One region of the Paenibacillus sp. FSL H3-0310 genome, then DNA from elsewhere that is predicted to be linked to it. Evidence: predicted binding sites of a transcription regulator. Region 1 holds the regulator's gene; the other holds the start of a gene.
What was found. Region 1 encodes Rex, which represses fermentation and respiration genes when NADH is low (regulators of the CRP and FNR family bind a similar motif). Its sites were predicted from a motif close to TTGTGAAATATTTCACAA; they were not measured.
Positions count from the first base shown of each region.

Region 1 (4,770 bases):
CGCCTGAGCTGGATGAGATGATGATGGAGCTTGTTCCGCTCTTGGATGATGTTGTGCTTGTAGGGCATAATGTCGCTTTCGACTTCCATTTTTTACAAAATGCTTTAGATCGTTGTGGTTATTTGCCATTTCAAGGGCGGATTTTGGATACGATTGATTTTCTGAAAATTTGCTTTCCTTCGCTCACATCTTATCAACTAGGCTCTGTCAGTGCTCATTTTGGAGTGACACATGATCGTCCGCATCAGGCAGATAGTGATGCACTTGCGACTGCTTTAGTGCTGCTGAAATGTCTGGAGGAGCTCTACGAGCTGCCGCTGCTTACGATCCAGAGACTCTGTGAGCTGTTTACCGAAGAGGATAGTGATCTGGGCTGGTACTTTGATGGTCTGCTGCGAGAGCGGGAAGCGGAAACGCTACAGCCCGAAGGTGATCTGACTTTCTATCGTCAATTAGCGCTTGCAGTAGGAGATTGGACGGAGTTAGCGCCACCTAGAGATGAGCATGCTGAGAATCCGCTAGCGAATTTATCTTTTACTGATTATATGGACGAAGTAACCAAACGACTTAAAGACACATTACCGCAGTATGAAAGCCGGGAAGCTCAGGATATTATGATCAATGAGGTGATGACGGCACTTGCCGAAGACAAACACCTACTGATCGAAGCGGGCACAGGAACCGGTAAATCGCTCGGTTATTTGTTGCCTGCCATTTATCAAAGCGTTCGCACCAATGAAAAAGTCATGGTCAGCACTCATACCATTAATCTGCAGGACCAATTGCGCGAGCGGGATATCCCTTTGTTAACGCAGGTAGTTCCTTTTCCGTTTAAAGCTGCTATTTTTAAGGGAAGAGGGCATTATTTGTGTCTGCGTAAGTTTGAGCATAAAATTAATAAGAAGGACTTTATAAGCCCAAGGGAAGATGCGCTTACTGCCGCTCAGATGATTGTATGGCTCACTCAAAGTGAATCAGGGGATGATGAAGAGCTGAATTTAAGCGGCCGGGGCGGTGACTTCTGGGAGACGGTGGCAAGCGATACCGATTCCTGTCTGGGCCGTTCTTGTCCTTGGTTCCGCAAATGTTATTATCATAGGGCCAAGCATGAAGCTGGGATTGCTGACGTGGTTATTACGAACCACTCCAAGCTATTCGCAGATGTTAAGGCTGGGCACCAGCTGCTTCCGGCTTACGAGCATCTTGTCATTGATGAAGCACATCATTTAGAAGATGTGGCTGGTAAACATCTTGGCATGCATATGAAGCATTTCACTGTGGCACACACGTTATCGCGACTGTATAAAGATAGCCGAAACGGACAGCTTCCTGCTCTGCGTCAGATATTACAGTCGTCAGGCAGTGAAGAGGCTTCAGAATGGAGCGGAGTCATCGATCGGATCTACCCGGATCTGCTTACCGTCAAAGAAACCTGGGATGCACTCAGCGACAAGCTGTTCAGCCTTTTGCCGGAACGCAGTGATGCAGGGGCAGGGGAAGCGGGACAACTGGTTATGCGGTTGATTCCCGCCCGTAAGCCGAAGGATTGGGATGAATTGGTTGCGCTAGAGAACACTATGAATCTGACGTTAAGCGACATCATCCGTAAGGGTGATAAAATGCTTAACGAGATGCGCGACCAGGAAAGCCAATCTTCAGCAGACAGTCTTGTTACTGATATTAGCGGTTTATTTAAGGATTTGGCTTCCATCCGTGAGCAAGTAAGATTCTTTATGGGGCTGAATGACGATAATGTAGTATATTGGCTGGAGGCAAATGGAAATTACCGCAGCAAATCACTGCAGATGTATGCCGTCCCTGTGGATGTTAGCAGCCAGCTTAAAGAGTTGTTCTTCGATAAGAAAAAAAGCATCGTGCTTACCTCGGCGACGCTGTCTGTAGATAAGTCTTTTCAATTTATGATTGATAATCTCGGACTTAACGAAGCTGCAGAAGAGGGACGTCTAATGACCTCACTCCTTCCATCTCCCTTTAAGTATCGCGAGCAGGCACTGCTAGTTATACCGCGTGATTTTCCTAGTGTGAAGGGGAGTGTGGGCGATGCTCGATTTGTCGATACACTCGTACAGTCATTATCGGAAGCTGCTAAAACAACACGTGGGCGGATGCTGGTTCTGTTTACTTCTTATAAAATGCTGCGTCAGGTATATGATCCGCTTAAAGAGGCTTTGGCCTCACAAGAGATTACGGTGCTTGGTCAAGGCGTGGAAGGTGGCAGCCGGAGCAAGCTGATCCGCCGCTTTCAGGACAGTGCAGCATCCGTATTGCTGGGGACGAGCAGCTTCTGGGAAGGTGTAGATATTCCAGGTGAAGCACTGACTTGCCTGGCCATCGTGAGACTTCCATTTCAACCGCCGAATCACCCGTTGGCGGAAGCGAAGTCGGAGTTATTACAGGCCCAGAAGAAGAATCCGTTCATGAAATTATCTGTTCCTCAAGCGGTTATTCGTTTTAAGCAGGGATTCGGAAGACTGGTTCGCACGGCGCAGGATCGCGGAATAGTTATTGTTTATGATACAAGGGTTATTGAATCTCATTACGGGAAGTATTTCCTTTATTCATTGCCTGGTCCCAAAATGGAGCATATGCTTACTGATCAAATGGTCCCTCGCATAGCGGAATGGCTAGAGGATGGCGGCGCTTCTTAAAACGCTCGTCTTCAGTTTAGCTCCTCCTTATCCTTAAGGGCGGTGTGTTACAGTACCGTCCTTAATAAGGAGAGGTAGACGTTTGAATATGGATTTTCACAAGAACATTACTATTTTTAGGAGGAAAAATATGAAATCGGATAAAATATCAGAAGCCGTTGTTCGCAGACTACCTGTGTACTTGCGTTTTTTGAATGATCTCCAGAATCGCGAAATATTAACAGTTTCCTCTCAGGAACTTGGACAAAAGCTTGATCTTAATCCCGCACAGATTCGTAAGGATTTAGCATATTTTGGTGACTTCGGCAGAAAAGGTATCGGATATGATGTAACGTATCTTATTGAGAAAATCCGTCATATCCTGAAGCTGGATCAACAGCTTAATGTAGCTTTAGTTGGAGCAGGTAATCTCGGACATGCCTTGTCTAATTACAATGCATATCTCAAAGATACTATGAAAATTACGGCTATATTTGATTCGTACGCTCCTAAGGTTGGACGTAAGATCAACTCCCTTACTGTGCAACCGATGGATGAACTAGGCAGCACAATTCGTGAGCAAGGTATTCGCATTGCCATTATTACCGTACCTGATTCAGAAGCTCAAAATGTAGCAGATATCCTCATTTCTTCTGGGATTGAAGCAATTTTGAACTTTGCCCCTGTGATTCTGAAGACACCACCGAATATCCGGGTGCATGCAGCTGATTTTACAACTGATCTGCAAAGTCTTGCTTATTACTTGCGGGATGGAAAGGAAGAAAGTGAACATGAACAACAATAAAACGATAATTAAGGGCGGGTATTTTCTGACTCCGGGAACGGATGAGCCGGTTCTGAGTGGATATATGACTATTGAAGATGATTTAATCACTTACATAGGAAAAGAAGAGCCTCAGATGGAAGCTGGAGTGCAAGTGGTTGATGGCAGCCGTCTGCTGTTCATGCCTGGACTTGTAAACACACATGGTCATGCGGCGATGTCTTTGCTGCGTGGATATGGAGATGATTTAGCGCTACAAGTGTGGCTTCAGGAGAAGATGTGGCCAATGGAGGAAAAGTTCTCCGGTGATGATGTATACTGGGGAACCTCCTTATCTGTATTGGAAATGCTGAAGGGTGGAACTACGACCTTCCTCGATATGTATGATCATATGGACCGAGTAGCCGAGGTAGCTGAGTTATCAGGTATCCGTTCCGTATTGATGCGTGGTGTGATCGGGTTATGTCCAGAGGATGTACAGAATCACAAGCTTGCGGAAGCGATTTCTTTTGCCCGTAACTGGCATGGAAAGGCTGACGGTAGAATTACTACTATGATCTCGCCACACGCCCCTTATACTTGCCCTCCGGACTTCCTGGTTAAGTTTGTGCAGGCAGCGCATGATCTGGATTTACCGATGCATACGCATATGTCCGAAACGAAACGTGAAGTGGAACAAAATGTGGCGGATTACGGGTTGCGTCCTGTAGCTCACTTAGAGAAGCTTGGCATGTTCACACGTCCCTCGATAGTTGCACATGGTGTTCATTTAAATGATGAAGAGATTGAGATCTTGGCTCGCCATAATGTGGGTGTATCTCATAATCCGGGCAGTAATTTGAAGCTGGCTAGCGGAGTGGCTCGGGTTACTGATCTTCTAAAAGCTGGTGTGAAGGTGTCTCTTGGCACGGATGGCGCGGCAAGCAACAATAACTTGGATATGTTTGAAGAGATGCGGCTTGCAGCTCTCATTCATAAGGGTGTCAGCGGTGATCCAACGGCTGTTCCAGCTCCAGAAGCTCTGCGTATGGCTACAGAATATGGCGCGCAATCCATCTTTTTAAATAATGTAGGCAGACTTGCTGTAGGGATGAAAGCAGATTTCATTGCTATTGATATCGATCAGCCACATTTGCTGCCACACACAGATCTGTTGTCTCATGCAGTTTACTCTGCTAGCGCTAAGGATGTTGAGCATGTGTGGGTGAATGGTAAACAGGTCATCAAGCATGGACAATGCTTAACCCTGGATGAGGAAGCTATCCGGCGTAAAGCGCAAGAAGCCTTCGAAGGTTTATTGAAGCGTTAAGTCTGGAGAATAACGAATAAATAATAGGC
Region 1 covers NZ_JBBODC010000001.1:1,593,725-1,598,494, forward strand. Annotated here, with positions in the region: gene dinG (ATP-dependent DNA helicase DinG) at 1-2,669, shown strand, start outside; gene MHH63_RS07175 (redox-sensing transcriptional repressor Rex) at 2,800-3,453, shown strand; gene MHH63_RS07180 (amidohydrolase) at 3,440-4,741, shown strand.

Region 2 (4,770 bases), on a different contig from region 1:
ATCTTCTTGTGAGCGCCACAACATAGGTCCCGGGCTAGTATCCTCTGTCCAAATCAGATGGTCCAGATCAATCAGTTCTCGCACGTCTTTAATCTCTGATGGTCTAATAGTTAACCTTGCCTTGTTGATTTGTTTCATAAGATGTACACCCCTTGCCTTGCACCTCTATAGAATTCACAGCAGATGTTGGAATCCACTGTGTATAGTTATCCTACGGACCGCTCTAACGAATGGCCTTTACGATTGACTAAAGCATGGATGACGAAAAACCCTACAGACAGCAGCGCCATCGCACAGGCCAGCCAGGCTGTTGGTGCCAAACCACCGCTATCATACAGTCTGCCCATGAAGTAAGGGCCAATGACTCTCCCGACTGCACCAATCCCTCCGCTTAGTCCCAAATAAAACGGTGCGCTGCGCCCCGCATGATCCGAGATAAAGGATGGCATCGCTGGAGAAATCAGCATTTCTCCCAGTGTAGCAAGCACCATTCCAAGCACTAATCCAGGATAATTAGGCATCCACAAAAGAAACGCATAGCCACCCAAATAAAACAGGGCACTTGCAGTCATTTGCGCCGTTGAGGTAGACGCGAACCAGCGCTTAATCATTGTTACCAATGGCTGAGCTGCAAAAATCAAAATACCGTTCAGTGTCCAGAGAAAACCATAAGTTTTCTTAGGCCAGCCCTCTGAAATAATGAACGGAGATACCCCTGTATTCCAGATAGAGTTACCGAGAAGCAGGAACAAAGAACCGATCCCCATATAAAGATAAATACGAGTATGCCCCATTAGCTTCCACGTGGATTGTTTCTCTAGTTCATTCTTCTGATGCCCCATTACCTCATGCGCAGGTTCTCCACCGATTTTCTTCAGATATATAAAAAAGAAACCCGCAAATACCGCCGAGGTTACACCATTCATTACAAAGCTTAGCATATAGGAAATATCGGCCAAAAAACCGCTTAATGCCGTCCCCAGTGCTACACCAATATTATTGGCGACATAAATAACATTAAACAGCTCACCACGCTGCTTCGTGAAACGAAAGCCGATAAATGCCTGAATGGCAGGTAATGATAAGGAATTAAATAATCCCACTAGTCCCATTGCAACCATAAATAACGTCCAGTTGTTACTAGCTGCCGGCAAGGTGAACAGTGCCAAAGCATTCATGGCGAGCGCTCCGACAATCAGCCGGTTCACGCCTACCTTATGATAGAGTGAGCCCCCGAGTAGTTGACCCACGATCCCACCAACCGATTGAATAAGAATCACCAGTCCAGCATCTGACATGCTGCGTCCAAGCTCATCAAATACATACATCGTAACGAGCGGCCACATCAGCGCACTACCTGTTGCGTTAATTAGGCTGGCAATGAGAAATATTTTCACTTCTTTTGGATATGCCTGTAAAAACTTCATAAGTAGTGTACATCCCCTGTTATATATGTGTCATTAATTCATCCAGTATCATCCCAAAACAGGGCTATGAGCAAGCATACACATTGACGTTTTATCGTGATAAAGTACGCATGAAATCTAAAGGATAAAACGCACATATCGCATGAAATATCCCGTCTCCCTTGGGGTTCACGTCCGCAGTCCTCCCTAGTTCTAATATCTATTCTTATTTTAAAGCCGTGGCTGTCGTCCGTAAAGCAAACAAACAAGAAGAAACTGATTCGCTTTTAGAAAGACGGGGTAATAGAGCCTAGAAACACTCCCCCTTCAAAATTCGCCGTGATCCGATTTCGTTCCCCCGAGCGCGGATATATCACGGCGGATTTTTTTGTGTCTACATAACAAAAAGCACCCCTAAAACATTAACGCCACCAATAAGGCAGACCTTGAATGTTCTATGGAGTGCTCTATAAGACGAGCTTAAGCGTGTTTTTTGACACTGCTGCCGGACATGCTATCTACGGATTGAATAGCCGTAGGTGCTTTACGCAAGTATGCCATCCAATAGGCAGCTGCGACAAATATTGCCCCACCCGTTAGATTTCCGAGCCAGACGGGAACAAAGTTAGTGAAGTATTGCCCCCATGAATAGTAACCTTCAAAAATAGCTGCTGGAATTAGGAACATGTTAGCTACAACGTGCTGGAATCCGATCGCAACAAAGGCCATCGTCGGGAACCAAATACCAAGGATTTTGCCGCTGAAGTTATCTGCTCCATAGGAGAGCCATACGGCCAGCGCAACGAGCCAGTTACAGCCGATACCCGAAACAAATGCCGGAAAGAATTCTGCATCGATTTTATGACCAGCCATATCCACCAATTTTTCTAAATACACACCCTCTGAAGTTAAACCCACCACATGACCGAAGAAATAAGCTACAAATAATGCCCCTGCCAGATTACTAATTGTAATGAGCAAAAGATTCTTCACAACTTCCCAGAAAGAAATCTTCTTAGCCATAAAAGCAAGCGGCACGGCCATCATATTCCCTGTCAGTAGTTCTCCACCTGCAAGGAGTACCATGATCAGCCCAACGGGGAAGACTGCGGCTCCGATAAAGTTAGCAATGGAACCCCATTCCTGTGGTGCGCCAGCAATGACGCGAATATCTAATAAAAACCCGAGCGCAATAAACGCTCCTCCCAAAAAGCCCAGAATAAGTACGGTACTTAGCGGATTATGAGCTTTTTTTATGCCGTTCTCTACAGTTACTTCGGCAATTTGCTGCGGTTTGCTATAAGCCATGGTTCCTATCCCCTTCATCTATTTACTTCAAATTTGTTCCTTTATGACCATTGTAGCGTGTCGTAAAATACATTAACGTGATAATTATCACTTTGAGAAAACTAAGTGAAAGTTTTCACTGACATGTCAAATTTACTGCGACCTGAGCACAAATAGAAGTTTGTGTATGACCGGCTAAGCCAGCATATCTTGTTTCGTTGGATTACATTTGAGCGTACGCAGCAGCTATCGGACACAGTTGTCCTTATATGCAGCTAGATCTCACAGTAGCTATACCTCACTGTAGTCATACCTCACTATAGTCATACTTCACTATCGGCATTCTATCGGACTCGGATGACTCTAATCGTAGCTTTTGAGCATATTTGGCCCACACCCGGACATCGGACTCAGTTGACCTTATACGTAGCTTTTGAGCACATTTGGCTCGCTATCGGACCCCATAGTCGCTATTGGCACCAAAAACACACTAGTTGTACCTCATTCTATGTAATAGCTGCACTGGAGTCCGAAATCACACTCAAAAGGCGATTATTTGCTAAATAGCGGCTTCTGAGTCCGAAAAATTCTGCAGAGGGCGATGATTCAGCACGATCGGACTCAGTTGACCCTAATCGCAACTTTCGAGCACATTTGGCTTGCCATCGGACCCCATGGTCGCTATTAGCACGAAAAACACACTAGTTTTACCTCGTTCTATGTAATAGCTGCACTGGAGTCCGAAATCACACTCAAAAGGCGATTAATTGCTAAATACCGGCTTCTGAGTCCGAAAGCTTCTGCAGGGGGCGATGACTCGGCACGATCGGACTCAGTTGACCCTATTCGTAGCTTTTGAGCACATTTGGCTCGCTATCGGACCCCATAGTCGCTATTAGCACCAAAAACACACTAGTTGTACCTCATTCTATGTAATAGCTGCACTGGAGTCCGAAATCACACTCAAACGGCGATTATTTGCTATATAGCGGCTTCTGAGTCCGAAAAATTCTGCAGAGGGCGATGATTCAGCACGATCGGACTCAGTTGACCTTATACGTAGCTTTTGAGCACATTTGGCTCGCTATCGGACCCCATAGTCGCTATTGGCACCAAAAACACACTAGTTTTACCTCGTTCTATGTAATAGCTGCACTGGAGTCCGAAAGCACACTCAAAAGGCGATTATTTGCTAAATAGCGGCTTCTGAGTCCGAAAGCATCTGCGGAGGGCGGTGACTCAGCACGTCGGACTCAGATGACCTTATACGTAGCTTTTGAGCACATTTGGCTCGCTATCGGACCCCATAGTCTCTATTGGCACCAAAAACACACTAGTTGCACCTCATTCTATGTAATAGCTGCACTGGAGTCCGAGACCACGCTCAAACGGCGATTATTTGCTATATAGCGGCTTCTGAGTCCGATAAATTCTGCGGAGGGCGGTGACTCAGCACGATCGGACTCAGTTGACCTTATACGTAGCTTTTGAGCACATTTGGCTCGCTATCGGACCCCATAGTCGCTATTGGCACGAAAAACACACTAGTTGTACCTCATTCTATGTAATAGCTGCGTTGGAGTCCGAAACCACGCTCAAACGGCGATTATTTGCTATATAGCGGCTTCTGAGTCCGATAAATTCTGCGGAGGGCGATGACTCAGCACGATCGGACTCAGATGACCTTATACGTAGCTTTTGAGCACATTTGGCTCGCTATCGGACCCCATAGTCGCTATTGGCACCAAAAACACACTAGTTGTACCTCATTCTATGTAATAGCTGCACTGGAGTCCGAAATCACACTCAAAAGGCGATTATTTGCTATATAGCAGCTTATGAGTCCGGAAAATTCTGAGATGGGCGATAACTCAGCACGATCGGACTCAGTTGACCTTATACAGAGCTCCTGAGTCCGAAAGCTTCTGCAGGGGGCGATGACTCGGCACGATCGACTCAGTTGACCCTATTCGTAGCTTTTGAGCACATTTGGCTCGCTACCATCACCGAAGCCATTGGATTGCATCTACCCAAGCAGCTAATCATTCTGCACCTAACAAAAAAAGCAGCGATCCTC
Region 2 covers NZ_JBBODC010000002.1:1,433,327-1,438,096, reverse strand. Annotated here, with positions in the region: gene MHH63_RS25800 (GNAT family N-acetyltransferase) at 1-138, opposite strand, end outside; gene MHH63_RS25795 (MFS transporter) at 207-1,427, opposite strand; gene MHH63_RS25790 (formate/nitrite transporter family protein) at 1,887-2,714, opposite strand.
Region 2: the regulator Rex is predicted to act here: its motif matches at 2,818-2,835, upstream of MHH63_RS25790 (formate/nitrite transporter family protein).